One region of the Enterobacter sp. CP102 genome, then DNA from elsewhere that is predicted to be linked to it. Evidence: predicted binding sites of a transcription regulator. Region 1 holds the regulator's gene; each other region holds the start of a gene.
What was found. The regulator PurR, encoded in region 1, represses purine synthesis genes. The targets are predictions, from matches to a motif close to CANGCAAACGTTTGCNTG.
Positions count from the first base shown of each region.

Region 1 (7,752 bases):
AGCAAACTGCCGCTAATCTCGTTACCGAAAAATGCACGACCCGCAAAGGTCACAAAGTGAAGTGCGTTAAAGGAATGAAGGTTGCGGAAGTGCATAAAGTACGCGTCCAGAAAGCGCAAAAAACCGCGATGAACAAGCTGATGGGGCAAATTGGCAAACCTTATCGCTGGGGCGGAACCTCACCCCGTACCGGTTTCGATTGCAGCGGTCTGGTGTATTACGCTTACAAAGATCTGGTGAAATTCCGTATTCCGCGTACCGCAAACGAAATGTATCACCTGCGCGATGCTTCACCGGTCGATCGTGGTGAGCTGGAAAACGGCGATCTGGTGTTCTTCCGCACTCAGGGGCGCGGCACGGCTGACCACGTGGGTGTTTACGTGGGTAACGGGAAATTCATCCAGTCCCCCCGTAGCGGCCAGGACATTCAAATCACTTCTCTGAGCGAAGATTACTGGGTACGCCACTACGTTGGCGCACGCCGAGTGATGACCCCGAAAACCATTCGTTAATCCCTGCCCTGCCGCGTCTGCGGCGGGGTAAGTTCCTCTTTTGCATACCCTTTCAATTTGCTACTCTATCCTTGTTGTCCGTATGGTTATTGGCAACATAAAAAATAATAAGGAGAGAAGCAATGTCGTTCGAATTACCTGCATTACCGTATGCAAAAGACGCCCTGGCTCCACACATTTCCGTGGAAACCCTGGAATATCACTACGGCAAACATCATCAGACGTATGTCACCAACCTGAACAATCTGATCAAAGGCACTGACTTTGAAGGCAAAACGCTGGAAGAGATCGTGCGTAGCTCTGAAGGTGGCGTGTTTAACAACGCCGCTCAGGTCTGGAACCACACGTTTTACTGGCACTGCCTGGCACCGAATGCAGGCGGAGAACCAACCGGTGAACTGGCCGCCGCCATCAATGCTGCGTTCGGCAGCTTTGCTGATTTCAAAGCAAAATTCACTGACGCAGCGATTAAAAACTTTGGCTCCGGCTGGACCTGGCTTGTGAAAGAAGCCGATGGCAAACTGGCTATCGTATCAACATCCAACGCGGGTACACCGCTGACCACCAGCGCAACTCCGCTGATGACCGTCGATGTGTGGGAACATGCTTACTACATCGATTACCGTAACGCGCGTCCGAACTACCTGGAGCATTTCTGGGCGCTAGTTAACTGGGAATTTGTTGCGAAGAACCTCGCAGCGTAAGAGACACGCAGAAGGGTTCGCCCTTCTGCGTTTTTTGATTATTCAGCAGCGCAGGCCGTTTCTGGCTGTTTACGACCCGACATCAATACCAGCAGTAACCCCAGAGCGGCAATAATCGCTCCCATCACCGGCACAAAGCTGTACCCCAGGCCACCCGAAATCACTGCACCGCCAGCCGCTGCACCCAACGCATTACCCAGGTTAAACGCACCAATATTCACGGATGAAGAGAGTCCAGGTGCCTCATGAGCCACACGCATGACACGCATCTGCAACGGTGGAACCACGGCAAAGGTTGCTGCACCCCATACCACCATCGCAATGGCCGCGCCAAACTCGTTACGCGCCAGCCACGGAATGGCCACCATGATGACAATCAGCAGCGTTAAGAAGCCTTTCAGCGTGCCGCTCACGGAACGATCTGCCAGCTTGCCGCCCAGATAGTTACCAATAGAGAACCCTACGCCAATCAGCACCAGCATCGCGGTAATAAAGACCGGCGTGGCATGAGTAATATCGTGCAGCACGGGCGAAATATAGGTATAGAGCGTAAACATCGCCCCTGCCCCCAGTACCGTGGTCAGAAGCGCAGACAACACCTGAGGACGCACCAGCACGGACAGCTCTTTGCGTACATCCGGGCGTTCACCAGCGCTGCCTTTTGGCAACGAGAAGAACAGTGCGACCATCGCAATCACACCCAGTGCAGCGGTTGCCAGGAACGACATACGCCAGCCGATGGCTTCACCCAGCCACGTGGCCGCAGGGACACCGCCGATATTGGCGATGGTCAGGCCCATGAACATGGTTGCCACGGCGCTGGCCTGCTTATGTTTAGGCACCACGCTTGCGGCAACCACCGAACCCAGTCCGAAGAAAGCACCGTGGTTAAGGCTGGTCAGGATACGTGACAGCATCAGCGTGGTGTAATCCGGTGAAAGCGCAGAAAGCACATTCCCCAGCGTAAAAATGGCCATCAGGAAAATCAGCGCATTACGGCGCGCACGGTGTGAAAGCAGCAGCGTCATTAACGGTGCCCCTACCATCACACCAATTGCGTAGGCGCTAATCAACATACCGGCCGCAGGGATAGAGACGTCCACACCCCGGGCGATAACAGGCAATAACCCCATCGGGGAAAATTCGGTGGTGCCAATCCCAAAAGCGCCAATCGCCAGGGCCAGCAGTGGAAAATTGATTTTCATGAGTCAACTCCGGATGCCGTGTCGTACCGCGACACAGAACAAAGAAGTCAAAAGCATGACACCAATCACAAAAAATGAGAAGTTAACAATTTGGCAAAAGATTTTTGCCGGAGAAGTAACAATCGGGGAAAATCCGGAGGGAGAGCGTTCTCCCCCCGTTTGAATCAGTGCAATACAGCCGTCAGACCCGCGGCAACAATCAGAGCCAGCACGATAACGGTGGTCGTCAGCGAAAACTTAAGATCGGTACTCATCAATTTTTCTCCTTTTAATCACCTTACGAAAAGTGAGCTTGCTCATTTTTACACAGTTTACGTCAAAAATCTTCCTGGATTTAAACTGATATCCACTTTTGCTCTTCCCCTTTTCATCAAGATAGGACAAAATTCCACGCTAAATTTATTAGCGTACCGGCCATTGACCCCCTCCTGACGTCCTGTGTCGTTTTCCCGGCGTGTCGCAATTCCAGATTGCGTGATAAGGGTGAGAGAAGGCAAACGTTTACCTTCAAGTTTTTCAGGAGCTTAGGATATGGTCTGGAGTGACATTTAATGGCAACAATTAAAGACGTGGCAAAACGCGCAAACGTTTCCACTACAACCGTATCACATGTAATTAACAAAACCCGTTTTGTAGCGGAAGAGACGCGTAATGCCGTCTGGGCGGCGATCAAAGAACTGCACTATTCGCCAAGTGCGGTCGCGCGTAGTCTGAAAGTTAATCACACCAAATCCATTGGTTTGCTGGCCACCAGCAGTGAAGCTGCGTATTTCGCAGAGATCATCGAAGCGGTCGAGAAAAACTGCTTCCAGAAAGGCTATACCCTGATCCTGGGTAACGCGTGGAACAACCTTGAGAAACAGCGCGCGTACCTGTCGATGATGGCGCAAAAACGCGTGGATGGCCTGCTGGTCATGTGTTCTGAATACCCGGAATCTGTGCTCTCGATGCTGGAAGAGTATCGGCACATCCCGATGGTGGTGATGGACTGGGGTGAAGCGCGCGCCGATTTTACCGATTCCGTTATCGATAACGCCTTCGAAGGCGGCTACATGGCCGGTCGTTATCTGGTGGAACGCGGTCACCGCGAGATCGGCGTGATCCCGGGCCCGCTGGAGCGTAACACCGGTGCAGGCCGTCTGGCCGGGTTTATGAAAGCCATGGAAGAAGCGCTGATCACCGTACCGGAAAACTGGATTGTTCAGGGTGACTTTGAGCCTGAATCCGGTTATCGCGCGATGCAGCAGATTGTCTCCCAGCCGCATCGTCCGACTGCCGTCTTCTGCGGCGGCGATATTATGGCAATGGGTGCGCTTTGTGCTGCCGATGAGCTGGGTCTGCGCGTACCGCAGGATATTTCTGTGATCGGGTATGACAACGTGCGCAACGCGCGTTTCTTCACTCCGGCGCTGACCACCATTCACCAGCCGAAAGATTCTCTGGGTGAAACTGCCTTCAATATGCTGATGGACAGGATCGTTAACAAACGTGAAGAGTCACAGTCAATTGAAGTCCACCCGCGTCTTATTGAGCGTCGCTCCGTTGCGGATGGTCCTTTCCGCGACTACCGCCGTTAATCGTGTACGGAGCCAGTTAATCTGGCTCCCGTAACCACTCCCTGTTCAGCGTTTCACTGTCTCCCAGATAATCCAGCAGCCACGCCATCGCGGGCGATACATCGCTTTGCTGCCAGGTCAGACAACATGCCGCGTCCGGGAACGGGTTTTCCAGCTCAAGAGCAACCCACTCTCCGGCATCGATTCGTGGTCTGGCAAAATGGACCGGCACCATCGCCACACATAACCCGGCAGTGAGGCAGGTCGCGGACGACTCCCAGTCTGGCGCAATCACCCGCCGCTGGTTATCCAGCAGCCAGGTTACACGCTTGGGTAGCGAGCGTGACGTATCTTCCAGCACCAGCGAGGGCCAGTTACGCAAGGTATCGTCACTTAACGGTCCCGGCATTGCCGCCAGCGGGTGATCGCTTGCCACCACGCATTTCCAGCTTAACATTCCCATATCGCGAAATGCGTAACGTCCCCCTACGGGTATGGCCTGTGTTGCGCCGATCGCCATCTCTGCCCTGCCGTCTGCCAGTGCATCCCAGACACCGTTAAAGACTTCCTGGGATACCCGCAGCTCGACATCGGAGAAGTGGCGATAAAAATCGACAATCATCTGCCGGGTACGTTCGGGTTTGACGATGTTATCCACTGCAATAGACAGATGCCCTCGCCAGCCGTTTGCAATCTGCTGACACTGTTCACGGGTGATCTGCATTTTTTTGATAACAGAACGCCCTTCTTTCAAAAACCACGCCCCGGCAGGCGTTAACTCCACGTCGCGATGGCGGCGTTCAAACAGCGGAACCGCCAGCCATTCCTCAAGCTGACGCACCGTGTAGCTGATGGCCGAGGGGACGCGGTGGAGTTCCTGCGCGGCTCCGCTGAAGCTGCCATTACGGGCGACAGCATCCACAACTTCAAGAGAATAATCTGACCACATTTTCTGCCTGCAAAAAATTTGAATGCACCCGCCAAATATTAGCGTTTCACAAGCTGCTTTGCACTCCCTACACTCTGCGCCAACGTACACCTGCCTCCTTAAGGAGAATAAAACAATGCAACCCAGGAAAGGTTTTTTAGTCTGGCTCGGCGGCTTAAGCGTGCTGGGCTTTTTAGCTACCGATATGTACTTACCCGCATTCGCCGCCATGCAGGAAGATTTGCAAACGCCTGCCGCAGCCATCAGCGCCAGCCTGAGTTTGTTCCTCGCCGGGTTTGCCTTTGCGCAGCTGCTGTGGGGACCGCTCTCTGATCGTTTTGGTCGTAAACCGGTGCTGTTACTGGGCCTGGCCATTTTTGCCGTGGGCTGCCTTGGGATGCTGTGGGTACGCGACGCGACCTGGCTACTGGTGCTGCGTTTTGTTCAGGCCGTCGGCGTTTGTGCCGCAGCGGTCACCTGGCAGGCGCTGGTGACGGATTACTATCCGGCCTCACGGACTAACCGGATTTTTGCCACCATTATGCCGCTGGTTGGCCTTTCCCCTGCGCTGGCTCCCTTGCTGGGCAGCTGGATCCTGGCGCACTTCGACTGGCAGGCGATTTTCGCCACCCTGTTTGCCATCACTCTGGTGCTGATGCTGCCCGCATTCGCCCTGAAACCCGCGCATAAAAAAGAGACGCACCCGGAAGCGAAGCCGATTACCTTTACCTCTTTGCTGCGCACCAAAGCGTACCGCGGCAACGTGCTTATCTACGCTGCCTGCTCCGCCAGCTTCTTCGCATGGCTGACCGGCTCCCCCTTTATTCTGCATGAGATGGGTTACAGCCCGGCCGCCATCGGCCTGAGCTATGTTCCACAGACCATCGCCTTCCTGGTAGGTGGTTACGGTTGCCGCGCGGCGCTGCAAAAATGGCAGGGTCAGCAGATGTTACCCTGGCTGCTGGTACTGTATGCGTTAAGCGTTGTGGGTACCTGGGCCGTCGGCTTTATTCCGGGCGCAGGTCTGGTAGAAATCCTGATCCCGTTCTGTGTGATGGCGATTGCTAACGGTGCCATTTATCCGATTGTAGTGGCGCAGGCTTTACGCCCATTCCCGCAGGCTACGGGCCGTGCGGCAGCCTTGCAGAACACACTGCAACTGGGGCTGTGCTTCCTGGCAAGCCTGGTAGTATCGGCACTGATTGCGACGCCGCTGCTTACCACCACCAGTGTGATGTTGGTGACCGTTGCCCTTGCTGGCATCGGCTATCACATGCAGTCATCGGCACACCGTGAGGAAAATACGGCAGGCCAGGCTGAAACATCTCACGCATAATCGCGCCAGCAATTATGTTACATTTCAGTGATTAGGTTGCTAAGAGTTTTCTGTTGAATCACCAAATTTTGAGGCCTATACTAAATTTGGTTCGATTAAATACGATAAATATTAAGTGTTAACGGGAGCCGGAGTGCTCCCGTTTTACCATGGAAGGCCTTTCGGCAAGGGCTATCTCCCTTCCTCTGTTCTACGTCGGATACTAGCCTCACGGGGCGTAATACCGTGAGATTTCTCACAAACCAAGAAAAGCGTCTACGCTGTTTGAAGGTTCTAATCACAGCAAGGTGATGGAGAAGCTATGAGTTCATCGTGTATAGAAGAAGTCCGCGTTCCGGACGACAACTGGTCCCGGATCGTCAGTGAATTATTGAGTCGTGCAGGCATCACTATTAACGGGTCTTCCCCATCCGACCCCCAGATCAAACATCCCGACTTTTTCAAACGTGTATTGCAGGAGGGATCGTTAGGGCTGGGTGAAAGCTATATGGATGGCTGGTGGGACTGCGAACGGCTGGATATCTTTTTCTCAAGCGTTTTACGTGCAGGGCTGGAAAGCCAGCTACCCCGCAATGTGAAAGATACCCTGCGTGTCGCGTCTGCCCGCTTGTTCAACCTGCAAAGCAAAAAACGGGCATGGATCGTGGGTAAAGAGCATTACGATCTGGGTAATGACCTCTTTAGCCGGATGCTTGACCCTTACATGCAATACTCATGCGCCTACTGGAAAGAGGCCACCACGCTTGAGGATGCACAGCAGGCAAAATTGCGTCTGATCTGCGAGAAATTGCAGTTACAGCCGGGGATGCGCGTGCTGGATATCGGCTGCGGCTGGGGTGGTCTTGCGTACTATATGGCGAAAAACTACGGTGTCAGCGTGGTGGGTGTGACCATCTCTGCGGAACAGCAGAAAATGGCGCAGGAGCGCTGTCACGACCTCGACGTCAATATTCTGCTCCAGGATTACCGTGAGCTGAACGATCAGTTCGACCGCATTGTCTCTGTCGGGATGTTCGAACACGTTGGGCCGAAAAACTACAACACCTATTTTTCGGTGGCAGACCGTAACCTGAAACCGGATGGCATCTTCCTGCTACACACCATAGGTTCGAAAAAGACCGACCATAGCGTTGATCCCTGGATCAACAAATACATCTTTCCGAATGGCTGTTTACCGTCGGTTCGCCAGATTGCGAACGCCTGCGAACCCCACTTTATTGTGGAAGACTGGCATAACTTCGGCGCAGATTACGACACCACGTTGATGGCATGGCAGTCGCGTTTTCTCAGTGCCTGGCCGGAGATTGCTGACAACTATTCCGAACGATTCAAACGGATGTTCACGTATTACCTTAACGCCTGTGCAGGCGCATTCAGGGCGCGTGATATACAGCTATGGCAGGTGGTCTTCAGCCGTGGTGTTGAACACGGTTTGCGGGTCGCCCGCTAAAAAAATAACCCCGGATAGCCGGGGTTATTTTTTTATTCTTCTTCAGATTTTATTATTGCGG
Region 1 covers NZ_CP104014.1:1,997,547-2,005,298, reverse strand. The annotation lists gene N1249_RS09430 (C40 family peptidase) at 1-512, shown strand, start outside; gene sodB (superoxide dismutase [Fe]) at 635-1,216, shown strand; gene N1249_RS09420 (MFS transporter) at 1,255-2,421, opposite strand; gene N1249_RS09415 (YnhF family membrane protein) at 2,586-2,675, opposite strand; gene purR (HTH-type transcriptional repressor PurR) at 2,973-3,998, shown strand; gene punR (DNA-binding transcriptional activator PunR) at 4,015-4,926, opposite strand; gene punC (purine nucleoside transporter PunC) at 5,042-6,241, shown strand; gene cfa (cyclopropane fatty acyl phospholipid synthase) at 6,543-7,691, shown strand; gene N1249_RS09390 (riboflavin synthase) at 7,724-7,752, opposite strand, start outside.

Region 2 (7,752 bases), 1.9 Mb from region 1:
CGTGAATATCGGTGTAAATCAGCCCGGGACGCACGCAGTTGACGCGAATGCCCTGCGCGGCCACCTCCAGCGCCAAGCCGGTGGTCAGGGAATCCACCGCCCCTTTGGATGCGGCATAGTCCACATATTCCCCCGGTGCGCCTAAGCGTGACGCCGCCGAAGAGACATTCACAATAGCCCCGCCCTGTCCGCCATGCTTATGCGACATGCGTTTCACCGCTTCACGACAACAGAGAAAATAGCCCGTCACATTGGTGGCCAGCACGCAGTTGATACGCTCGGCAGACAAGTTTTCGATGGTGGATTGTTCAAACAGGATCCCGGCGTTGTTTACCAGCGCGGTCAGCGGCTCGCCTTCGCGGTCAAGGCTTTCGAACATCGCCAGTACCTGCGCTTCATCACTGATATCTGCACGCACGGCAAAAGCTTTCCCGCCCGCATCAACAATTGACCTGATGACATCCGTTGCCGCCTTGATGTTGTGGTGATAGTTCACCGCAACGGTGTAGCCTTCATCTGCCAGCTGTAGCGCGGTGGCTTTACCAATTCCGCGGCTGGCACCGGTCACAAGTGCAATAGCCATTCACAATCTCCGGATAAAAAAAAGCCGGGTGACGCTTGCGCTTACCCGGCCTACAGTATGGCAAAGAAATTACTGGTATTCGCTCATCGGCACGCAGGAGCAGAACAGATTACGGTCACCGTAAACGTCATCAAGACGTTTCACGGTCGGCCAGTATTTGTTCGCCACGCCTGCCGGGAAGACGGCCAGCTCACGGGTGTAACCGTGGTTCCACTCTGCCACCAGCTCGTGCTGGGTGTGTGGCGCGTTAACCAGCGGGTTATCTTCCAGCGTCCATTCGCCGTCCAGCACGCGATCGATCTCCATGCGGATCGCCAGCATCGCATCAATAAAGCGGTCCAGCTCGGCTTTGCTCTCGGATTCCGTTGGCTCAACCATCAGGGTACCCGCTACCGGGAACGACATGGTTGGGGCGTGGAAGCCGTAGTCGATCAGACGTTTGGCGATATCCAGTTCACTAATACCGCTCTGCTCTTTCAGCGGACGAATATCCAGAATACATTCGTGTGCCACACGGCCATCGCGGCCGGTATAGAGCACCGGGAAGGCAGACTTCAGGCGAGTCGCAATGTAGTTGGCATTCAGAATAGCCACCTGGCTTGCCTGCTTCAGCCCTTCCGCACCCATCATGCGGATATACATCCAGCTGATAGGCAGGATAGATGCGCTACCAAACGGTGCCGCAGATACCGCGCCCTGACGGGTCAGCATCCCTTCGATTTGCACGACGCTGTGACCCGGAACGAACGGTGCCAGGTGCGCTTTCACACCGATTGGACCCATACCCGGGCCGCCACCGCCGTGTGGAATGCAGAAGGTTTTGTGCAGGTTCAGGTGCGACACGTCCGCGCCGATAAAGCCCGGAGAGGTAATGCCAACCTGGGCGTTCATGTTGGCGCCATCAAGGTATACCTGGCCGCCAAACTGATGCACCACTTCGCACACTTCACGGATAGTCTCTTCGTACACGCCGTGGGTAGACGGGTAAGTCACCATGATGCAGGAGAGCTTATCGCCCGCCTGCTCAGCTTTTGCGCGCAGGTCAGCCAGGTCGATGTTACCGTTCTTATCGCAAGCCACAACGACCACTTCCATCCCTGCCATCTGGGCAGAGGCCGGGTTAGTACCGTGGGCAGAGCTTGGGATCAGGCAGATATCACGATGCCCTTCGTTGCGGCTTTCGTGATAGTGGCGGATCGCCAGCAGACCAGCATATTCACCCTGTGCGCCGGAGTTTGGCTGCATACAGAGTGCATCGTAACCGGTCAGTTTCACCAGCCAGTCAGAAAGCTGGTTAATCATCAGGTGATAACCTTCAGCCTGCTCTGGCGGGCAGAACGGATGCAGCTCAGAAAACTCAGGCCAGGTGATTGGGATCATCTCAGCCGCGGCGTTCAACTTCATGGTGCAAGAGCCCAGCGGGATCATCGCCTGGTTGAGCGCCAGATCTTTGCGTTCCAGAGAGTGCATATAGCGCATCATCTCGGTTTCGCTGTGATAGCGATTGAACACCGGGTGCGCCAGGATGGCATCGTCACGCAGCATGGTTTGCTGGATGGAGCGGCTGTCGTGCGCCACCTCTTTATCCAGTGAATCAACGTCCAGACCGTGAGAGTCACCCAGCAGCACGTTAAACAGATTCAGGATATCTTCACGCGCGGTGCTTTCATCCAGCGTAATGCCCACTGCGTTGTGAATATCGCTGCGCAGGTTAATTTCTGCCGCATCGGCGCGTGCCAGAACAGCCGCTTTGTCTGCCACTTCAACACACAGGGTGTCAAAGTAATGAGCGTGGCGCAGCTTGAGGCCTTTATGTTGCAGGCCGCAGGCCAGAATATCCGCCAGGCGGTGGATACGACCGGCAATGCGCTTCAGGCCAGCCGGGCCGTGGAAGACGGCATACAGGCTGGCGATGTTTGCCAGCAGAACCTGTGAGGTACAAATGTTGGAGTTCGCTTTCTCGCGGCGGATGTGCTGCTCACGAGTCTGCATCGCCATACGCAGTGCGGTGTTACCGGCAGCATCTTTCGATACCCCGATAATACGGCCAGGCATAGAGCGTTTGAATTCATCTTTAGCGGCGAAGAATGCCGCGTGCGGGCCACCGTAGCCCATCGGTACGCCGAAGCGTTGTGCAGAGCCGAATACAATATCCGCACCCTGTTTGCCTGGTGCAGTCAGTAAGACCAGCGCCATGAAATCAGCGGCGACGCTAACGACCACTTTGCGGGCCTTCAGTTCGGCAATCAGCGGGCTGTAGTCGTGTACTTCACCGGTAGTGCCAACCTGTTGCAGCAGCACGCCGAAGACGTCCTGGTGATCCAGCACTTTGTCCGCATCATCAACAATCACGTCAAAACCGAAGGTTTCCGCACGGGTGCGTACCACGTCCAGTGTTTGCGGGTGAACATCTGCCGCCACGAAGAAGCGGTTGGCGTTTTTCAGCTTGCTGACACGTTTGGCCATCGCCATGGCTTCTGCCGCAGCGGTTGCTTCATCCAGCAGAGACGCGGAAGCGATATCCAGGCCAGTCAGATCCAGCGTGACCTGCTGGAAGTTCAGCAGCGCTTCCAGACGGCCCTGAGACACTTCTGGCTGATAAGGGGTGTAAGCGGTGTACCAGCCCGGGTTTTCCAGCATATTGCGCAGGATAACCGGCGGTAACTGCACGTTGGTGTAGCCCATGCCAATGTAAGACTTGTAGCGCTTGTTCAGGCCGGCAATCGCCTTCAGCTCCGCCAGTGCGGCGAATTCTGTGGTGGCTTCACCTACCTGCGGCGGTGTTGCAAGCTGGATGTCTTTTGGCACTATCTGGCCGATCAGTGCGTTTAATGAATCCGCGCCAACCGTGTTCAGCATCTCCTGCTGTTGCTGAGCATCCGGCCCAATGTGACGTTCAATAAAAGCGCCACGGTTTTCAAGCTGGCTTAAAGTCTGTGTCATGAGCGATGGTTCCTGAAACGTGCAGTGAATTAAGATTCCCTCTCCCTGTGGGAGAGGGTTAGGGTGAGGGGAAATGGGCACCCTCACCCCGGCCCTCTCCCATAGGGAGAGGGAGAAAAACGGTTACTCGTCTTCTAACAGGGCTTCGTACGCGGTTGCGTCCAGCAGCGCGGCAACTTCCGCTTCGTCGCTGGCTTTAATTTTAAAGATCCAGCCGCCTTCATATGGCTCGCTGTTCACCAGCTCCGGGGAGTCGCTCAGTGCATCGTTCACGGCAACGATTTCGCCGCTGACGGGTGCATAGATGTCGGATGCCGCTTTAACAGATTCCGCAACCGCGCAATCGTCGCCTGCACCTACGGTCGCGCCCACTTCCGGCAGATCAACAAACACCATATCGCCCAGCAGCTCTTGCGCGTGCTCGGTGATCCCTACGGTGTAAGTGCCGTCCGCCTCTTTGCGCAGCCACTCGTGTTCTTTGCTGTATTTCAGTTCTGCTGGCACATTGCTCATTGAATTTCTCCTGATAAAAATGATTAGGCGACCGGCTTACCGGCGCGAACAAAAATCGGTTTGGTCACGTTGACCGGCATTTCGCGGTTGCGGATTTGCACCACCGCCGTTTCGCCAATTCCCGCCGGTACACGTGCCAGTGCAATACTGTAGCCCAGAGTCGGAGAGAAGGTACCGCTGGTGATAATGCCTTCGCGGTGATTGCCGTTAGCATCGGTGAAACGTACCGGCAGTTCGCCGCGCAGCACGCCTTTTTCGGTCATCACCAGGCCGACCAGCTGTTCGGTGCCTTTTTCACGCTGGATTTCCAGCGCTTCACGACCAATGAATTCACGGTCAGCGGGTTCCCACGCAATGGTCCAGCCCATGTTAGCTGCCAGCGGAGACACGCTTTCATCCATTTCCTGCCCGTAGAGGTTCATCCCGGCTTCCAGACGCAGGGTATCGCGCGCGCCCAGGCCTGCCGGCTTCACGCCCGCTTCTACCAGCGCACGCCAGAAATCAGCGGCTTTCTCATTCGGCATGGCAATTTCGTAGCCCGCTTCACCGGTATAGCCGGTGGTCGCGATAAACAGATCGCCTGCCTGCACGCCGAAGAACGGCTTCATCCCTTCCGTTGCTTTACGCTGTTCATCGCTGAACAGAGAAGCGGCTTTTGCCTGCGCGTTCGGCCCCTGTACGGCGATCAGCGACAGATCGTCACGAACAGTGATATCGACAGAGAAAGGTTCAGCGTGTTGGGAAATCCAGGAGAGGTCTTTTTCGCGGGTGGCGGAGTTTACAACGAGGCGGAAGAAATCTTCAGTGAAGTAATAAACAATCAGGTCATCAATCACGCCGCCGGAAGCATTGAGCATCCCGGTGTAGAGCGCTTTGCCTGGGGTCTTCAGTTTTGCAACGTCGTTTGCCAGCAGATAACGCAAAAACTCCCGGGTGCGGCTACCGCGCAGGTCGACAATGGTCATATGGGACACGTCGAACATACCGGCATCGGTGCGCACCGCATGATGCTCATCAATCTGTGAGCCGTAGTGCAGCGGCATCATCCAGCCATGGAAATCCACCATGCGCGCGCCGCATAACACGTGTTGATCGTACAAAGGAGTCTGTTGAGCCATCTTTTCCTCGTTGAATAAGCAGGGCTATCTTGCGTTTCATGCGCCCAAAATCGCCACGAAACCCGGCGTCGGCATCACTTTACGGACGTCGACGCAAACGTTCTCTTTTACCTGAAGTTACCACCGAAACCGGTGATTAACCATAAGGCAAAGCGGGTCATCACATTAGCTTATGACTAAAAATCGCTAAAAAGCCTACAGAGTTATTCACTGGCAAAATGCGATTAACCCCGCATAAAATTAACATCATGCCAACATGATTTAGCACATGGTGATATTTCATGCGGGAAAACGGGCCGAATTTCCGTAACATAAAAAACGTAAGATTAGATAATCTAATGCGAAAAATGGCGTGGAATTAGAATATTTCAAACGAGGGGATTTCCCCGGCGCAGAGGCCGGGAAAATAAAGTGTGACGGGTATCTAAGTTAGCGTAGCCAGTCCGGCAGATCGTTAAGACCCATCGCCTGACGAAGGAGTTGCGGTTTTACGCCCGGGAGGGTGTCGGCCAGTTTCAGACCGATATCACGCAGCAGCTTTTTGGCCGGGTTTGCGCCAGCGAACAGCTCGCGGAAGCCCTGCATTCCTGCCAGCATCATTGCGGCACTGTGCTTGCGGCTACGTTCGTAGCGACGAAGGTATAAATGCTGACCAAAATCTTTGCCTTCACGGTGCAAACGACGCAGCTCATCAACCAGCTCTGCAGCATCCATAAAGCCCAGATTAACCCCCTGCCCGGCCAGCGGATGAATGGTATGCGCCGCATCACCCACCAGCGCCAGACGGTGCGCCGCGAACTGACGCGCATAGCGACCGGTAAGCGGGAACACCTGCCGTTCGCTTTCAAGGGTGCACAACCCCAGACGATTATCGAAGGCAACGCACAGCGCCTGGTTAAACTCTTCAGGCGTGGCTTCCTGCATCCGTTGCGCTTTTTCCGGCACCAGCGACCAGACAATGGAGCACAGGTGCGGGTCGGCAAGCGGCAGGAATGCCAGGATACCGTCATTATGGAAAATCTGACGCGCCACGCCGCCGTGTGGCTCTTCGGTACGGATCGTGGCCACCAGCGCGTGATGGCGATAGTCCCAGAAGGTCAGCGGAATATCCGCTTTATTTCGCAGCCAGGAGTTCGCACCGTCGGACCCCACCACCAGCCGCGCGGTGAGCATATCGCCGCTTTGCAGGGTAAGGAATGCTTCATTTTCGCCCCAGGCTACCTGCTGGATTTGCGCCGGTGCCATCAGCGTGACATCGCTACAGCGCTGGGCTTTTTGCCAAAGCGCATGGTGGATCACCGCATTTTCAATAATATGCCCCAGATGGCTGTACCCCATGCTTTCGTCATCAAAAGCAATGTGGCCAAAGCTGTCTTTGTCCCACACTTCCATTCCGTGATAGCAACTGGCGCGGTGCGCGGCAATATCCGACCACACGCCCAGATGGGTCAGCAGTTTTTCGCTGGCGGCATTAATGGCCGACACACGCAATTCTGGCGGCGCATCCTGTGCAACGGGCTGAGGCTGTTTTTGCTCAAGCACGGCCACACGCAGGCCGCTCCCCTGTAAACCACAGGCCAGCGCCAGCCCGACCATTCCGCCGCCGACAATGGCGACATCAACATTCTGCACGGTGATAACTCCTTAACGAGCGACCCAACCAAGAGTCCTCTGCGCCAGCACATCACGTGCCGGGATAAATAATTCCATCGCCATCAGCCCGAGGTTGCGCCCGGCAACCAGCGGGGCCCAGCGATTAGCGAACAGATGCACCAGGCCATCCGTGACGCCGATTGTGGCCTCTTTATCGGCATGGCGGCGCTTCTGATAATGGCTAAGCACCGAATACGCACCACAATCTTTTTGTTCTCCCCACGCCTGCGCCAGCGATTCCGCCAGGCTCATGACATCGCGCAGGCCCAGATTAAAACCCTGGCCCGCAATCGGATGCAGGGTTTGCGCGGCATTCCCCACCAGCGCAACGCGATGGGAAATCGACTGGGACGCAGTCGTCAGCGACAGCGGATAAACAGACCGCTTCCCCGCGTGGGTGATGCGCCCAAGTCGCCAGCCGAAGGCTTTTTGCAGCTCAGTGCAAAAACGTTCATCGCTCCAGGACAGCACGTCATCCGCCTTGTCTTGCGGGTGGCACCACACCAGCGAACAGCGATCCTGCGCCATCGGCAACATCGCCAGCGGGCCATGCTGCGTAAAACGCTCAAATGCACGCCCGTGATGCTCGCTCTGGGTAGAGACATTCGCAATGACCGCCACCTGTCCATAAGGTTGCGAGCGCCATTCCACGCCACACTGAGTACCCAGCGCAGAGCGGGAACCATCTGCTGCAACCAGCAGCTGGCCGTCAAGTGTCGTGCCATCGTCAAGCGTGACGTTAACGGCATCTTCGCTGCGACTGAAATGAGTCACGCGCGCCGGGCAGTGTAAGGTCACACCAGGTGCATCCTGTAACAAGCGGAACAGGCGGAGCCCAACGTCGTGCAGCTCAACAACCTGACCCAGCGCGTCGATGCGATAATCCTGCGCATCAAGGGTAACAAATCCCGCATGGCCGCGATCGCTGACGTGCACTGTTTC
Region 2 covers NZ_CP104014.1:3,847,997-3,855,748, forward strand. The annotation lists gene N1249_RS18095 (SDR family oxidoreductase) at 1-583, opposite strand, end outside; gene gcvP (aminomethyl-transferring glycine dehydrogenase) at 653-3,526, opposite strand; gene gcvH (glycine cleavage system protein GcvH) at 3,650-4,039, opposite strand; gene gcvT (glycine cleavage system aminomethyltransferase GcvT) at 4,063-5,157, opposite strand; gene ubiI (FAD-dependent 2-octaprenylphenol hydroxylase) at 5,587-6,789, opposite strand; gene ubiH (2-octaprenyl-6-methoxyphenyl hydroxylase) at 6,802-7,752, opposite strand, start outside.
Region 2: the regulator PurR is predicted to act here: its motif matches at 5,248-5,265, upstream of gcvT (glycine cleavage system aminomethyltransferase GcvT).

Region 3 (7,752 bases), 1.5 Mb from region 1:
CCTGCATCAGCTGGGAAACCACAGATGCACTGCTGCGTGAGATCCACAAAGATTTGAACGGCCAGCTGGCGACGCGTCTGGCATAAGAGGGTAGTTATGGTTGCTGAATTGACCGCATTACGCGATCAAATTGATGAAGTGGATAAGGCGTTGCTGGACCTGCTGGCGCGCCGTATGTCTCTGGTCGCCGAGGTGGGCGAGGTTAAGAGTAAATATGGCCTGCCTATCTATGTACCAGAGCGTGAAGCTTCTATGCTTGCGTCCCGCCGTAAAGAGGCGCAGGCGCTGGGGGTTTCTCCGGACCTGATTGAAGATGTACTGCGTCGCGTGATGCGTGAGTCCTATTCCAGCGAGAACGACAAAGGCTTCAAAACCCTTTGTCCATTGCTGCGTCCGGTGGTGATTGTGGGCGGTGCGGGCCAGATGGGACGTCTGTTTGAAAAAATGCTGACGCTTTCTGGCTATCAGGTGCGCATTCTGGAAAAAGAGGACTGGGCTCGCGCGCCGGAACTGATGAAAGATGCGGGCATGGTGATCGTTAGCGTGCCGATTCATGTAACGGAACAGATTATCGAGAAACTTCCTTCGCTGCCGGAGGATTGCATTCTGGTGGATCTGGCGTCGGTGAAAAATGGTCCGTTGCAGGCGATGCTGGCTGCACACACTGGCCCGGTACTGGGTCTGCATCCGATGTTTGGCCCGGATAGCGGTAGCCTTGCAAAGCAGGTGGTGGTCTATTGTGATGGCCGTCAGCCGGAAGCTTATCAGTGGTTCCTGGAACAGATTCAGGTATGGGGTGCGCGTTTGCACCGCATTAGCGCGGTTGAACACGATCAGAACATGGCGTTCATCCAGGCGCTGCGCCACTTTGCAACCTTTGCTTATGGCCTGCATCTGGCGGAAGAAAACGTGCAGCTTGAGCAGTTGCTGGCGCTCTCTTCTCCAATCTATCGCCTTGAGCTGGCCATGGTTGGGCGTCTGTTTGCGCAGGATCCGCAGCTGTATGCTGACATTATTATGTCGTCAGAGAACAACCTGGCGCTGATTAAACGCTACTACCAGCGCTTTGGCGAGGCCATCACCTTGCTGGAGCATGGCGATAAACAAGCATTTATCGACAGTTTCCGTAAGGTTGAACACTGGTTCGGCGATTATGCGCAGCGCTTCCAGAGCGAAAGCCGCACCCTGTTGCGCCAGGCAAATGACAGTCGCCAGTAATGTGATGATGTATATACTAAAAGCCAGCTATGCTGGCTTTTTTCTTTTGGGGAAATGACATGATGGAACCGCAGCTGTTATTGAACTATACCGGGCACTTACCGGAATGCCCGACGTGGAGCGAAGATGAGAATGCGCTCTACTGGGCTGATATTCTGGAAGGGGAGATCCATCGTTACCACCTGCCAACGGCTGAGCACACTGTCCTGTCATTTCATGAGGAGGTGGGGTGTTTTGCTCTGCGGGAGCGCGGCGGTTTTATTGTCGCAATGCGAACTGCCATCTGGTTGACGGATAAGCACGGGCTGCTTCAGCGCAAGGTGTGCGACAATCCCTCAAACCCGCAGCTGGCGCGGTTTAATGATGGTGGCACCGATCATCGCGGGCGCTTCTATGCGGGAACGTTCTGGGGACCTGGGGACTATAACGGCGCAATGCTGATGCGTATCGACAACGACCTGACCCCTAAAGTGCTTCAGTGCGATATCCACGGGCATAACGGCCTGGCATTCAGTCATGACCAGCAGTGGATGTTTACCTCTGACACGCCGAACGGCGTTATCTATCGCACACCGCTGGATGAACAGGGTGAGCCTGGCAAACGAGATGTTTTCCGGCGGTTTAAGGAAGGCGAGGGGATACCTGACGGTGCCGCGATGGACGTGGAAGGCTGTTACTGGAGCGCGCTGTTTGATGGCTGGCGCATCGCCAGATTTTCACCCAAGGGTGAACAGCTTGAGGAATACCGGCTTCCGGTTCGTTGCCCTACGATGGTCTGCTTCGGCGGTGATGACATGAAAACATTGTTTATCACGACTACCCGGGAAAATATGGACGGGGCTGAGACAGCGCAATATCCGCTTTCCGGGGCCATCTTCACCCTGCCCGTCAGTGTGGCAGGGATGAAGAAAAGCCGCTTTATCGAACGTTAAGCCGGGTCGACCGGAACCACGTTTTCACTCGGATAGCAGCCAAGCACTTTCATTGAGCGGGTGATGTCACCCAGCTCACGCAGGGCTTTCTGCATGGATGCAGATTCCAGATTGGCCTGAACATCAAGATAGAACATCTCTTCCCACGGATTGCCGTGGATCGGACGCGATTCCAGCTTGGTCATGATCAGATTGTGATTACGCAGCACCAGCAGGGCTTCAACCAGCGCACCTGCCTGCTGGCCGGTGGCCATCAACAGCGTGGTTTTTGCCGGGACCTGATCGGACACATTAATGGCTTTGCGCGCCAGTACCACAAAGCGCGTGATGTTTTGCGTCTGGTTGGCGAGGTTACGTTCCAGAACCTGCAATCCGTACAGCGCGCCACCCGCTTCGCTGCCCAGTGCGGCAACGGTCGGGGAATTTGCCTGCGCGACTTTTTCCATCGCCGCAGAGGTACTTTCGGTGTACTCAATTTTCCAGTTCGGATAGCGGTTCAGGAACTGGCTGCATTGCTGGAACGGCTGCGGATGGCTGTACACCGTGTCGATTTTGCTCAGGTCAGTAGAGCCTGAAACCAGAACACAGTGGTCAATTGGAATGGTCAGCTCGCCAACCAGCGACAGGCTGGTGTGTTGCAGCAGGTCGTAGACATCATTGATGGCGCCGGAGCTGGTATTTTCAATCGGGACTACGGCGTAATCGGCCTGGCCGGTTTCAACCTGATTGAAAATGTCGGCAAACTTTGCGCATCCACTTTCAATAAACTCTTCGAAATGGCGGGCTGCATACTGACGTGCCGCCAGGTGCGAATACGAACCTTTCGGGCCCAGAAACGCGATACGGGCAGAGTGCGGATTGGTTTTGTTCAGGTGCTGCTGTAACAGCGCTTGTTGGGTCAGAACGGAATCTTCGATGATAAGCTGGAACAGACGGGTAATGTAGTGGGCATCCAGGTGGTGCGCTTTTCCAAGCTGAATCAGGCGCTCCAGCAGATCACGCTCACGGTCGATATCACGCACGGGGCGGTGGGAGTCCAGCTTGGCTTTGCCCACTTCGACAGCGAGTAAGCGGCGTTCTGCCAGCAGTGCCAGTAATTTTTCATCCAGCGCGCTGATTTTTACTCGCAGATCCAGTAACGGGTTTTCCGGTGTCATAGTGTTGCCTGTCTCATTTTATCGTTATCAATAAAAAAGGCCCCCCGGTTTGGGAGGCCTTGTTGTTCGTCTTCGCATTCTTTATCACACGACGAAACGCCTCCCATTCAGGGGAAGGTAAAAAAGAATGCGAAGAAAAACGGCGTTAGTTTCATTGAGTCATCCTGTGATTGATACCGTTAAAGTACCTGCACTGTTTTCACCCTGTCAATAAAAAACGCGCCCGAAGGCGCGTTGGCGGTACACTCAATTTAAAGGATTACTCTTCTTCAACTTCTTCCGCGAGGCTGGCGTCTTTCACCGATGTTGTGGCGCGACGGGCTTCGCCTTTGTGTTGCACTTTATTGAGCTGCCGTTCCAGCTTGTTGATCAAATCGTTAATTGCGGTGTACATATCCTCGTGTTTAGCGCTGGCGACCAGATGGCCGTTTGGAGTATTGATAGTTGCGTCAGCGATGAAACCCTGTGGCTCCTTGGACAGGATGATATGTGGATTAATCAAATGAGTTTGCCATTTATCCAGTTTGGCGAGACGGTCTGCGACGTGCTGGCGAATTGCCGGAGTAATTTCCATTTGTTTACTGGTAATGTTCATTGTCATAAATTTTACCTCTTGTCTTTCCGTCTTGGTGATTCCAGCATACCTGTCCTAATGTCAAAATGTGTGATTTAGATCACGTTATTTTGTCGGTTTTTGTCAGGGAATCTTTTTTGTGAGGCAGGACAGGAAGAGGCGATTTTTACCTTGTCGAACTCAGAAATTGAGGCCATAGTTGATAGGATGTGTTGAAGCTAAACCGCTTCAGCTTATGACAGAAACGAATAAAAAAACGGCAGCCACTGGGCTGCCGTTTTGCTTTAAGCGGAAAGTCAGGTATTGCTGCTGTTTGCGGCGATGATTTTCGCAACTTTTTCAGCCTGCGCGTTCATCTGCATCTGACGGTATGCGTTTTCCATCAGCTTCAGGCCGTCACGCGTGGCTTGCGTATCAGGGTAATCGCGCAGCATTCCTTCTACACGGTTAACCACGGCAACCCATGCGCCACGGCGGGTGTAGTATTCAGCAACGGAGTATTCATACTTAGCCAGACGATCTTTCAGGAATACCAGACGCTTAGTGGCATCGGTAATATACTGGCTGTTTGGATAACCGCGTACCAGCCTGGAGAAGTCGTTAAAGGCGTCACGCGCATGTTGAGGATCGCGGTCGGAACGATCAACACCAAAGAAACCTTGCAGAGCACTGTCATCCAGAGCCATGTTGGTCAGTCCGCGCATATACATGACATAATCGATGTTAGGATGAGTCGGATTCAGACGCATGAAGCGATCGATAGTCGCCTGAGCCAGCGGCAGATCGGCATTTTTATAGTAAGCGTAGATGAGATCTAACTGTACCTGCTGCGAATACGGACCAAATGGATAGCGATTATCCAGCGCTTCCAGTTGCGTTATCGCCTGTTTCCAGTTACCGTCCTGCAACTTTTGTTGTGCAGTCGCATAGATTTCATTCGGCGGATTGTCAGGGACCTGTTCATTTGAACCGGAGCAGCCCACCAAAGCCAGGCTCAACGTGGCCGCTGCCACCAGATATTTCATGCGCGTCATGACGTTTTGACTTTCCTCAAATGTTTGTCCGGGAGAAACTCTGTTCCTGCTCCCGATTAAGACCAGCTACAATAGCACACTATATTAAACGGCAAAGCCGTAAAACCCAACGTTAAACGAAGAAGCAGTTTATGGCACAACGAGTAGAACTCACCGCAACAGTCTCCGAAAATCAGCTCGGTCAACGCTTAGATCAGGCTTTGGCCGAATTGTTCCCTGATTATTCGCGTTCACGCATAAAAGAATGGATCCTTGACCAGCGCGTGATGGTAAACGGCAAAGTCTGGGACAAACCAAAAGAGAAAGTGTTAGGTGGGGAAGCTGTCGCCATCAATGCTGAAATCGAAGAAGAAGTGCGTTTTGAACCGCAGGATATCCCGCTGGAGATCGTCTACGAAGATGATGACATTCTGGTTATCAACAAACCGCGCGATCTGGTTGTTCATCCAGGTGCCGGTAATCCTGATGGTACAGTATTAAACGCGCTCCTCCATTATTACCCGCCAATTGCTGACGTACCGCGCGCAGGTATCGTTCACCGTCTGGATAAAGACACCACGGGGCTGATGGTGGTGGCGAAAACTATTCCTGCCCAGACACGTCTGGTGGAATCGTTGCAGCTGCGTGAAATTACCCGTGAATATGAAGCGGTCGCGATTGGTCATATGACCTCGGGCGGCACGGTAGAAGAACCAATCAGCCGCCACCCAACCAAACGTACGCATATGTCGGTGCACCCAATGGGGAAACCGGCGGTAACGCACTACCGCATTATGGAACATTTCCGTATCCATACGCGCCTGCGTCTGCGCCTTGAAACGGGTCGTACGCACCAGATCCGTGTCCATATGGCACACATCACTCATCCGCTGGTGGGTGACCAGGTTTACGGTGGCCGTCCGCGTCCGCCGAAAGGTGCATCTGATGAGTTCATCAGCGTCCTGCGTAAGTTTGACCGCCAGGCACTGCACGCAACAATGCTGCGTCTTTACCATCCGATCACCGGCATCCAGATGGAATGGCACGCGCCTATCCCACAGGATATGGTGGAGCTTATCGAAGCATTACGCGCTGATTTTGAAGAGCATAAGGACCAGGTGGACTGGTTATGACCAAACTGATTGTCCCGGAGTGGCCACTGCCTGAGGGCGTGGCCGCCTGTAGTTCGACCCGCGTCGGCGGGGTAAGCCAGGGTGCGTGGGAGTCATTAAATCTCGGCGCGCATTGCGGTGATGTTCTTGAACATGTTGAGGAAAACCGCAAGCGGATGTTTGCGGCCGGAAACTTACCGTCAAAACCCGTCTGGCTCGAACAGGTGCACGGCAAGGACGTACTGAAACTGACGGGTGAACCCTATGTTTCTAAACGTGCCGATGCTTCTTACAGTAATACTCCCGGGACAGTGTGTGCCGTTATGACCGCCGATTGCCTGCCGGTTCTCTTCTGTAACCAGGCTGGAACCGAAGTCGCGGCCGCGCACGCAGGATGGCGTGGCCTGTGCGAAGGGGTTCTGGAGGAGACAGTCGCCTGTTTCGCCGATAACCCTGCCAACATTATTGCCTGGCTTGGCCCGGCAATTGGCCCTCGCGCCTTTGAAGTCGGGCCTGAGGTACGAGAAGCCTTTATGGATAAAGATCCGCAAGCCGTCACCGCGTTTCAGTCGGTGGGTGAAAAATATCTGGCCGATATTTATCAGCTTGCGCGTCAACGTCTGCATCGCGTGGGAATTACGCAAATCTTCGGTGGCGATCGCTGTACGTTCACCGAAAAGGGTGATTTTTTCTCTTATCGCCGCGACAAGACGACGGGTCGTATGGCAAGTTTTATTTGGCTGATATAACCTAAGGAATCAAGACGATCCGGTACGTGCCGTTTTCTTTTCACATAATTCAGGTCATTAACCTTGAATAATTGAGGGATGACCTCATTTAATCTCCAGTAGCAAATTTGACCTGTTATGGGAGGAGTTATGCGTCTGGATCGTCTTACTAATAAATTCCAGCTTGCACTCGCCGATGCCCAGTCCCTCGCACTGGGGCACGACAACCAATTCATCGAACCTCTTCATCTAATGAGCGCCTTGCTGAATCAGGAAGGGGGTTCGGTACGTCCATTATTAACGTCCGCCGGTATTAATGCTGGCCAGTTACGCACGGCCATCGATCAGGAATTGAGCCGTTTGCCGCAGGTGGAAGGAACGGGCGGTGATGTTCAGCCGTCCCAGGAGCTGGTGCGTGTACTGAATCTTTGCGACAAGCTGGCGCAAAAACGTGGCGACAACTTTATATCGTCGGAACTGTTTGTTCTGGCGGTGCTTGAATCACGCGGTACTTTGACCGACCTGCTTAAAACTGCCGGAGCAACAACCGCCAACGTGACTCAGGCGATTGAAAAAATGCGCGGAGGTGAAAGCGTGAACGATCAGGGAGCCGAAGACCAACGTCAGGCTTTGAAAAAATTCACCGTCGATCTGACCGAGCGTGCCGAGCAGGGCAAGCTTGACCCGGTGATTGGCCGTGATGAAGAAATTCGCCGTACCATCCAGGTACTGCAACGCCGTACCAAAAACAACCCTGTGCTGATTGGTGAGCCGGGTGTCGGTAAAACCGCCATTGTTGAAGGGCTGGCGCAACGTATTGTAAATGGAGAAGTACCGGAAGGCCTGAAAGGTCGCCGTGTGCTGGCTCTGGATATGGGCGCGCTGGTGGCCGGGGCGAAATACCGCGGTGAATTCGAAGAACGTCTGAAAGGCGTGCTTAACGACCTGGCAAAACAGGAAGGCAACGTCATTCTGTTTATTGACGAGCTGCACACGATGGTCGGTGCCGGTAAAGCGG
Region 3 covers NZ_CP104014.1:3,497,601-3,505,352, reverse strand. The annotation lists gene aroF (3-deoxy-7-phosphoheptulonate synthase AroF) at 1-86, shown strand, start outside; gene tyrA (bifunctional chorismate mutase/prephenate dehydrogenase) at 97-1,218, shown strand; gene N1249_RS16460 (SMP-30/gluconolactonase/LRE family protein) at 1,278-2,150, shown strand; gene pheA (bifunctional chorismate mutase/prephenate dehydratase) at 2,147-3,307, opposite strand; Phe leader region at 3,338-3,463, opposite strand; gene pheL (pheA operon leader peptide PheL) at 3,415-3,462, opposite strand; gene raiA (ribosome-associated translation inhibitor RaiA) at 3,567-3,908, opposite strand; gene bamD (outer membrane protein assembly factor BamD) at 4,178-4,915, opposite strand; gene rluD (23S rRNA pseudouridine(1911/1915/1917) synthase RluD) at 5,047-6,027, shown strand; gene yfiH (purine nucleoside phosphorylase YfiH) at 6,024-6,755, shown strand; gene clpB (ATP-dependent chaperone ClpB) at 6,885-7,752, shown strand, end outside.
Region 3: the regulator PurR is predicted to act here: its motif matches at 4,006-4,023, upstream of raiA (ribosome-associated translation inhibitor RaiA).

Region 4 (7,752 bases), 230 kb from region 1:
AAAACGGCAACAAGATCTTTAATAAATCCCGCGGTCGCCTGAATACCAAACTGGGTATTCCTGACCCGAAATAAAGAAATAAGCCCGGTGGTGTGTTGATTCACCGGGCTGCATTATTACGACTTCTGCTGAACACCTTCCACAGAAATAATCAATTCGACATCCTTGGACGCCGGGCCTAAATCCGTGGTGATATTAAAGTCTTTCAGGTGAATTTTACCGGTGGCCTCGAAACCTGCACGCTTACCGCCCCATGGATCATCACCCTGGCCGATTAACGTTGCCTGAAGCGTGACCGGTTTTGTGACGCCGTTAAGGGTGAGATTACCGGTAATATCCAGTTTCTCTCCGGCTTTCTTCACCTCTGTTGAGGTGAATGTGGCCTGTGGGAATTTTGTTACGTTAAGGAAATCGGCACTGCGCAGATGCTTATCGCGTTCAGCATGGTTAGTATTCACACTGTTGGTATTAATGGTGACATTAACGTTATCCGCGGCGGGATTTTTGTCATCAAAACGAAATGTACCATCAAAATCGTTAAAGCTGCCATATAACCAGCTGTAACCAAGATGCTGAATACGGAAATTGACGAAGGCATGTTGGCCCTCTTTATCAATTTTATAATCAGCGGCCACCGCAGAACCGGCGGTAAATAACAGTGAACCTAACGCGATACCCAACAGGTGTTTTTTCATTTTATGCTCCAGAGTCAACTGACGAACGGCCGAGCATCCGCTTCAGCGTATCGTCTTTATCAATAAAGTGGTGTTTGAGCGCAGCAAGCCCGTGAAGGACTGAAAAGATAACGATGCTCCAGGCAAGCCACAGATGAACAACGCCCGCGATGTCGGCCTGTGAACCGGCATCCGTCAGTGTGGCGGGAACGTCGAAAAGGCCAAAGACGCTGACCGGCTTGCCATCCGCCGTGGAGATAAGATATCCACTCACTAAAATGGCGATGAGCAGGGCATAGAGGGCAATATGTGCCCCTTTTGCGCTAAGACGCGTGAATTTACCGTGGCTTTGCGGCGCAGGTGGTGGCGGAGAGATATGCCGCCACAACACGCGGAAAACGAGTCCCATCATCAGCAAAATGCCAATGCTTTTATGCAACTCAGGTGCCTGATGATACCAGCCATCATAATAGCTGAGCGTCACCATCCAGAGTCCAAGACCGAACATGGCATAAATAGCCAGTGCAAATACCCAGTGTAAGGACATGGATATAATGCCGTAGCGCGAAGACGAATTTCGCAGTTGCATAAATATTACCATTCGTAATAAACAGAACGGTAAAAATGGACTGTGTAAAAAGATATTGCAACTTAAATTACTGAATAAGGATATTTATTTAATTTATTTCAGTGATTTTGAAAATGATGAGGTGATGTAATTCAGTGTGTTCGTGCAATTAACGGTGGGGTTATCATAGGGCCAGAAATGCATATATTAATCAAAAATCCGCGTAATTAAATTAATATAAAGTAGTGTCAGTTATTGTCAGTGTTTCTTTTCAATAAAATACAATATAAACAAAATCGATGATTGCCAGCAGCGACCACAATAAAATATAGAGCATTAAATGTTCGCGAATATTATTGATAAGGTAGCCAACGATTTTGCGCATAATACCCCGCGAAGTGTAGTGATAAAACACAGGCTCCGAACCTTCGGAGCCTGTGGGCGTATTATCCGTTAAAACGCGAGAGCGAGAAGGGCGTCAGATCAAACTGTGGCGCGATCCCCTGCGCAAATTGTGCCGCGATTTCGCCCAGTACAGAGGCAAACTTAAAGCCGTGGCCGCTGAGCCCGGTGATAAGCAGCGTGTTGTCATGGCCGGGCAGGGTGTCGATGATGAAATCTTCATCCGGGGTGTTGTCATAGGTGCAGGCTGCGCCGTAGAGAAGGCCGCCAATGCCGGGCAGGATATTTCGCAGGAACGTAAAAGCCTCAGAACCGTCGGTCGGGTAAGCGCCAAAAGGTTTACGCTCATCAGGTTCAGAGATAACCTGCCCGCCGTTGTGTTTGCCAATCTTGAGCGCGTCTTTTTCTGACGGGAAGCCGTAGAACTGATCGCCATTGGGCAACTCGCCGGTGAAGGCCGGGAATTTATTCTGACTGCTGTAACGGCCATCTGCCTGGAACCAGGAGAACACTTTACGCACTGGCTGTACGGGCAGGTCAGGCAGCAATTTTGTTACCCAGGTGCCAGCGCTGATCAGCAGGCGAGAGGCAGAATAGTCGCCATCCTGGGTGCTAACGGTAACACCATCTTCATGATGGGTAATGGCAGTCACCGGACAGTTGAATAGCTGGGCGCATCCTGCTTTTTCGGCAAGCGAAATCCAGGTTTTGATGGCCGTCTCGCAATGCAATACGCCGGAGTTGGCTTCAAACAGCCCAATATAATCATCAGGAACGCGGATCTCCGGCCAGCGTTTCATGATGGCGTCAGCGTCCAGACTCTCAACATCAAGATTAAACTCACGCGCGCTGTGCTCCACGGTGGCCAGAAACGCAGAATGAGCAGGCCCGATGTTAATAATGCCTGTACGGTCAAAGACGCGCTCTTCGGTGAGGGTGGCCAGTTCATCCCAAAGCGTCTGGGCACGCAGCACCAGTGGCACATAGCGTTCACCTTCGCCATAAGCGTGACGAATCAGACGGGTATCACCGTGATGGCTGCCTTCAGAATGCGGAGGAAGATGGGCGTCTATCATCAGAACGTTGAGGCCAGCCTGCGTGGCATAATAACCAGCCGCTGAACCAACGGAGCCACTGCCTATAATGATTAAGTCGTATTTCATAGGTATCTCTTAAACCAACACTTTGTTAGCAGAGTAATTAACATCGGAGGGTTATACAAGGGAGAAATAAATAAGGCACCACGAAGGTGCCTGTTGAGTGAAAAGTGGGCATAAGGTTAATGCCGTTTATACTCATTTTCCTGGTAGTCGCCAGATTCTATTTTTGCAATACCTGCTTCTAAAATAGAAATAAACTGACGTGCGACGGCAGTGGTAAGCCACAGCGTCTGTCCAATTTCCGCTTCTTCACGGTTTGGCTGATTCGGGGTCTGGTAGTGCAAACGCAGCATCAAGGCATCGTAGCTATCTACGGTACTGATATCCCAGCCAACGAGAGGATGGGTCTGGATGACTTCACTATTCTTTTCCATGATAACCCCCTTAATACGTGTTAGAAGACAACGACTTTGAGGTTCAATACATGTTTATCTGAAGCAATTTCAGTATATCAATAAATAAGGGTTATGACGGGAAAAATAAAGAGCTGGCAACACATTTTTCTGTGTTTTAGGATTGTTCGAACAATAAAACACCATCTTGTTCACGTTTTTTTAAGAAGACACCCAATTATTTTGAACTATTCCGGATGGCAGATAAAAAAAAGCCGGGGCGACCCGGCAAAAAAAACACAATGAGGGAGCAAGATTTAATCGGTGATGAACCAGTCGTCGGCACTTTCCCACGTTTCTTGCAGGATTTCGCTGATGCGATCTTTATCTTCTTTTGCAGCACCAATGACGGACAGGTTGTTCGCGGCAGCATAACGTACCGTTACAGCACCTTCGTTTTCCGGGAAACTGTTGTGAATACGGCGGGATAATTCACCGGCAAGCGCATCAAGCGCACCTGCAGGCAGAACGGTTGTTTTGGCGATGGTAACTTCAATACGCATAAATGCCCCCTGTGTAATATACTGTTTATTTATACAGGTGTATTATCGATTTGACAACAAGGGGCATTGATATTTTTAGCGCTTAACGGTCCAGTGCACGGTTTCACCCGCCAGGAATGGGATCAACGTGTCGTCAGTCAGCGGAATGGCCTCTTCAACCTGGTACGCGGTGCGCTCCAGTTCAATAAAGGTTTCATTGACCGGCAGGCCATAGAAACGCGGGCCGTTCAGGGAGCAGAAGGCTTCAAAATGCGCCAGCGCATTCATCTCTTCAAACACGGTGGCGTAGCTGGCCAGTGCGGTTGGTGCGTTGAAGCAGCCTGCACAGCCGCAGCTCGCTTCTTTGCGATGACGCGCGTGTGGTGCGGAATCGGTGCCCAGGAATGCCCGGTTGAAACCGCTTGCGACCAGCTCTCGCAGTGCCTGCTGGTGGATATTGCGCTTGAGGATCGGCAGGCAGTACAGATGCGGACGAACACCGCCTACCAGCATGTGGTTACGGTTAAACATCAGATGCTGTGGGGTGATGGTGGCGGCGATAAGCTCATTGCCGTCGCGAACATATTCGGCAGCATCTTTAGTGGTGATGTGCTCAAACACCACTTTCAGTGCAGGCAGACGCTGACGCAGCGGCTCCATCACTGTTTCAATAAAACGGGCTTCACGGTCGAAGATATCAATATCGGCGTGGGTAACTTCACCGTGGATCAGCAGCGGCATCCCCAGTTTCTGCATTCTTTCCAGTACCGGCATAATGGCGTCGATACTGGTCACACCGTGGCTGGAGTTGGTGGTCGCATTGGCCGGGTAGAGCTTCGCGGCAGTGAACACCCCTTCGTTAAACCCACGCTCCACTTCGTTCGGGTCGAGTGAGTCCGTCAGATAGCAGGTCATCAGTGGGGTAAAGTCATGACCCGCAGGAACGGCATCAAGAATACGCTGGCGATACGCGATGGCGGCATCGACGGTGGTGACTGGCGGAACCAGGTTAGGCATAACAATCGCGCGGCCATAAATTTCACTGGTATAAGGCACGACGGTTTTCAGCATATCGCCATCACGCAGATGGATATGCCAGTCGTCAGGGCGGCGGATTTTAAGAACCTGGGGTTGTGCAGTCATGGATGAGCTCCGGCTTGTCAGGAATCAGTCATTGGGATGGCTGTTTTTGCCGGACACAAATCATAAGCGGAAACGTTTTCGTTTGCACACATTTCCGTAAAAAAAAGGGCGCCTGAGCGCCCCTGGGGTTAATCGGTGAATGGAATGATAATTTCTCCCGGTTTCACCTCTATCCCTTTTGCATATTTTTTGGCAAGCGATTCGCCCTTGCTCTTATCTTCACTCAGAACATAGGCCGGCTGCTGGTTGAAATAGCTGCGCAGCGACTGGTTCAGATAGGGGATCAGGGTCTGGATCACCGGTTTCATTTTATCGGGTGAAACCACCGCATCCACCACTTCCATCTCTTGCAGATAGATGGCGCCTTTCTCTTTATTAAAGACCGGCAGCGCTTTGAGCTTGAGTTTGATATTCGCTTTCTGGCTGCCGAAGAGGGAATTCATGTCCAGGTCTGCATCACCGGAAAGGGTGACTTTGTTCGGCTCTTCGCGCCCAATCTGACTGGTGAGCTTGCTCAGCACGATATGCGCGTCGGCAAGGCCCGGCACGCCAATGTCTTTTGAAAAGTTGTTATGCTTTTCCAGCGCCTGATTAATCTCCTGCTCACTGACGGTATATTGCGTAAGCTGGTTACAACCCACCAGCAGGCCGCTAACGACGAATGCTGCGGCAATGACGATCTTCTTCATGGAGTTCCTCAAAAAAATATCGGCGCTTCTGTCCTGATGCGTCAGTATGTCAGCGAGATATAGCAGAAACCAGCAGAAAAAACTGATAAAGAAGGGCGGGAGTGCGCTCCCGCCGGACAGAGAGGTTATGCGCCAGGCTCGAGCATCCCGCTCGCGCTGCGTTTCTGGCTGAACTGCCACCACAATGCAAGAAGTGTAATAAAGCCCACCACGCCCAGCATCATCCACGGAAGCTCCGGTTGATTCAGCGCTTTGCCCGCATCAAACAGCCAGCCGCCGCCGGCATAGCCCAGCGCGCCGCCAAAGGCCAGCCCAAGACGGCTGAATCCCATATAGCTGCCGCGGGCGCGGGCGTCTGCCAGTGAGGCGCTCAGCGTTTCACGCGCCGGTTCGGCGATAATCGAACCGATGTAGAAGGTGCATATCAGCATAAAGAGTTGCTGCAAAGTACTTACCAGCCCAATCGGCATCATGCTCAGGGTCATCAGCAGCAGCCCGGCCATCAGCCGATGCTCAAGACGGAACCGGCGTTCGCTCCAGCGGGCAATCGGATAAAGCAGCGTCAGGGAGAGGCAGGCTTCAATGGCGTACATCCATTTGACCGCCGCGGGTGAGCCGGCAATATCGTTAACCATGATGGGCAGCATCAGCATGACCTGAACGGCAAGCATGTAGTAGCCCGTCAGAGTCAGTACATAAGTGACGAAGCGTTTGTCACGCAGCACGCGGCCCAGCCCTTCACGCACCGGGGCTTTTACCGTCGATAATTTCCACGCAGGCAGCAGCCAGGCGTTGAAGGCTGCACACAGAATAAAGAGCACGGCGCCGGTGGCACATACCAGACGAAAATCATATTGCAGCAACCAGCTACCCAACAGCGCGCCAACCACCGCACCGGCGCTATCCTGCATCATCAGAATAGAGAAGAAGCGACCACGCTGGTGCGGGCGGATCAGCTTGACCACCAGTGCCGTTCGTGGGGGATCGAAAAGGGTGCCGCCGATACCAGAAAGGAAGCAGGAGAACCACAGCAGTCAGGGTTCATGCGCAATGCCCATCGTGGCGAAACCTGCCGCGCGTAACAACATCCCGGTGACAATCATTGGTTTGGCACCAAAACGGTCAGCGATAGCCCCACCAAATACGCCCAGCCCCTGCTGGACAAACTGGCGCAAACCCAGCGCGATACCGACCATTAATGCCGCCCAGCCCATTTGATCGACAAAGCGAATCGAAATAAGTGGAAAAACGACAAAAAAGCCGAGCACGACCAGCATGTTATCGACTAGCAGGAAATATTTACCCAGGTTCCTGGCCTGTGATACGCGGGACATTTCCCCTCCAGGGAAAAGAAGATGGTGAGCACGCTAATATTCTGCGGTGTTGCCAGGCGTTTTCCCACCCCGCCAGCAACAATATTTTTTTATCAAAAGGGTGCTTTGATAGAGACTTCTCATCGAAAAATGTGAAAAGAGGTCAAAATGGTATGTCACTGTTTTCACAGACGGCAAAGGCGCAGGTATAGTAAAGCTAATGGGTAGAGCAGAAGCGACGGGAAGGAGTGGTATCGATGTTTGGCTATCGCAGTAATGTGCCAAAAGTGCGCCTGACGACGGACAGGCTTGTCGTCCGTCTGGTGCATGAGCGTGATGCCTGGCGTCTGGCGGATTATTACGCCGAGAATCGCCAGTTTTTAAAGCCCTGGGAACCCGTTCGGGATGAGAGCCATTGCTACCCTTCAGGCTGGCAGGCGCGGCTCAGTATGATTACGGAGTTTCACAAGCAAGGTAGTGCGTTCTATTTTGCACTGCTGGATCCGGAAGAAAAAGAGATCGTTGGTATCGCTAACTTTTCCAACGTCGTGCGTGGGTCATTTCACGCCTGCTATCTCGGGTATTCCATCGGACAGAAGTGGCAAGGTCAGGGGTTGATGTTTGAAGCGCTGACCACGGCAATTCGTTACATGCAACGCACTCAACACATCCATCGCATCATGGCGAACTATATGCCGCATAACCAGCGCAGCGGAAATTTGCTGGCACGTTTAGGGTTCGAGAAAGAAGGTTATGCCAAAGACTATCTGCTTATTGATGGTGAATGGCGTGACCATGTGCTGACGGCGTTAACCACCCCGGACTGGACAGCAGGTCGTTAAGGAGAAAAGATGAAATATCAGTTAACCGCCACCGAAGCACGGATCATTGGCTGTCTGCTTGAAAAGCAGGTGACCACGCCAGAGCAA
Region 4 covers NZ_CP104014.1:1,764,031-1,771,782, forward strand. The annotation lists gene N1249_RS08205 (rhodanese-related sulfurtransferase) at 1-74, shown strand, start outside; gene N1249_RS08210 (YceI family protein) at 117-695, opposite strand; gene N1249_RS08215 (cytochrome b) at 697-1,263, opposite strand; gene N1249_RS08220 (DUF2770 family protein) at 1,514-1,627, opposite strand; gene solA (N-methyl-L-tryptophan oxidase) at 1,689-2,807, opposite strand; gene bssS (biofilm formation regulator BssS) at 2,924-3,178, opposite strand; gene dinI (DNA damage-inducible protein I) at 3,454-3,699, opposite strand; gene pyrC (dihydroorotase) at 3,775-4,821, opposite strand; gene N1249_RS08245 (lipoprotein) at 4,950-5,510, opposite strand; partial or broken gene mdtH (multidrug efflux MFS transporter MdtH) at 5,636-6,844, opposite strand; gene rimJ (ribosomal protein S5-alanine N-acetyltransferase) at 7,081-7,665, shown strand; gene N1249_RS08260 (YceH family protein) at 7,675-7,752, shown strand, end outside.
Region 4: the regulator PurR is predicted to act here: its motif matches at 4,887-4,904, upstream of pyrC (dihydroorotase).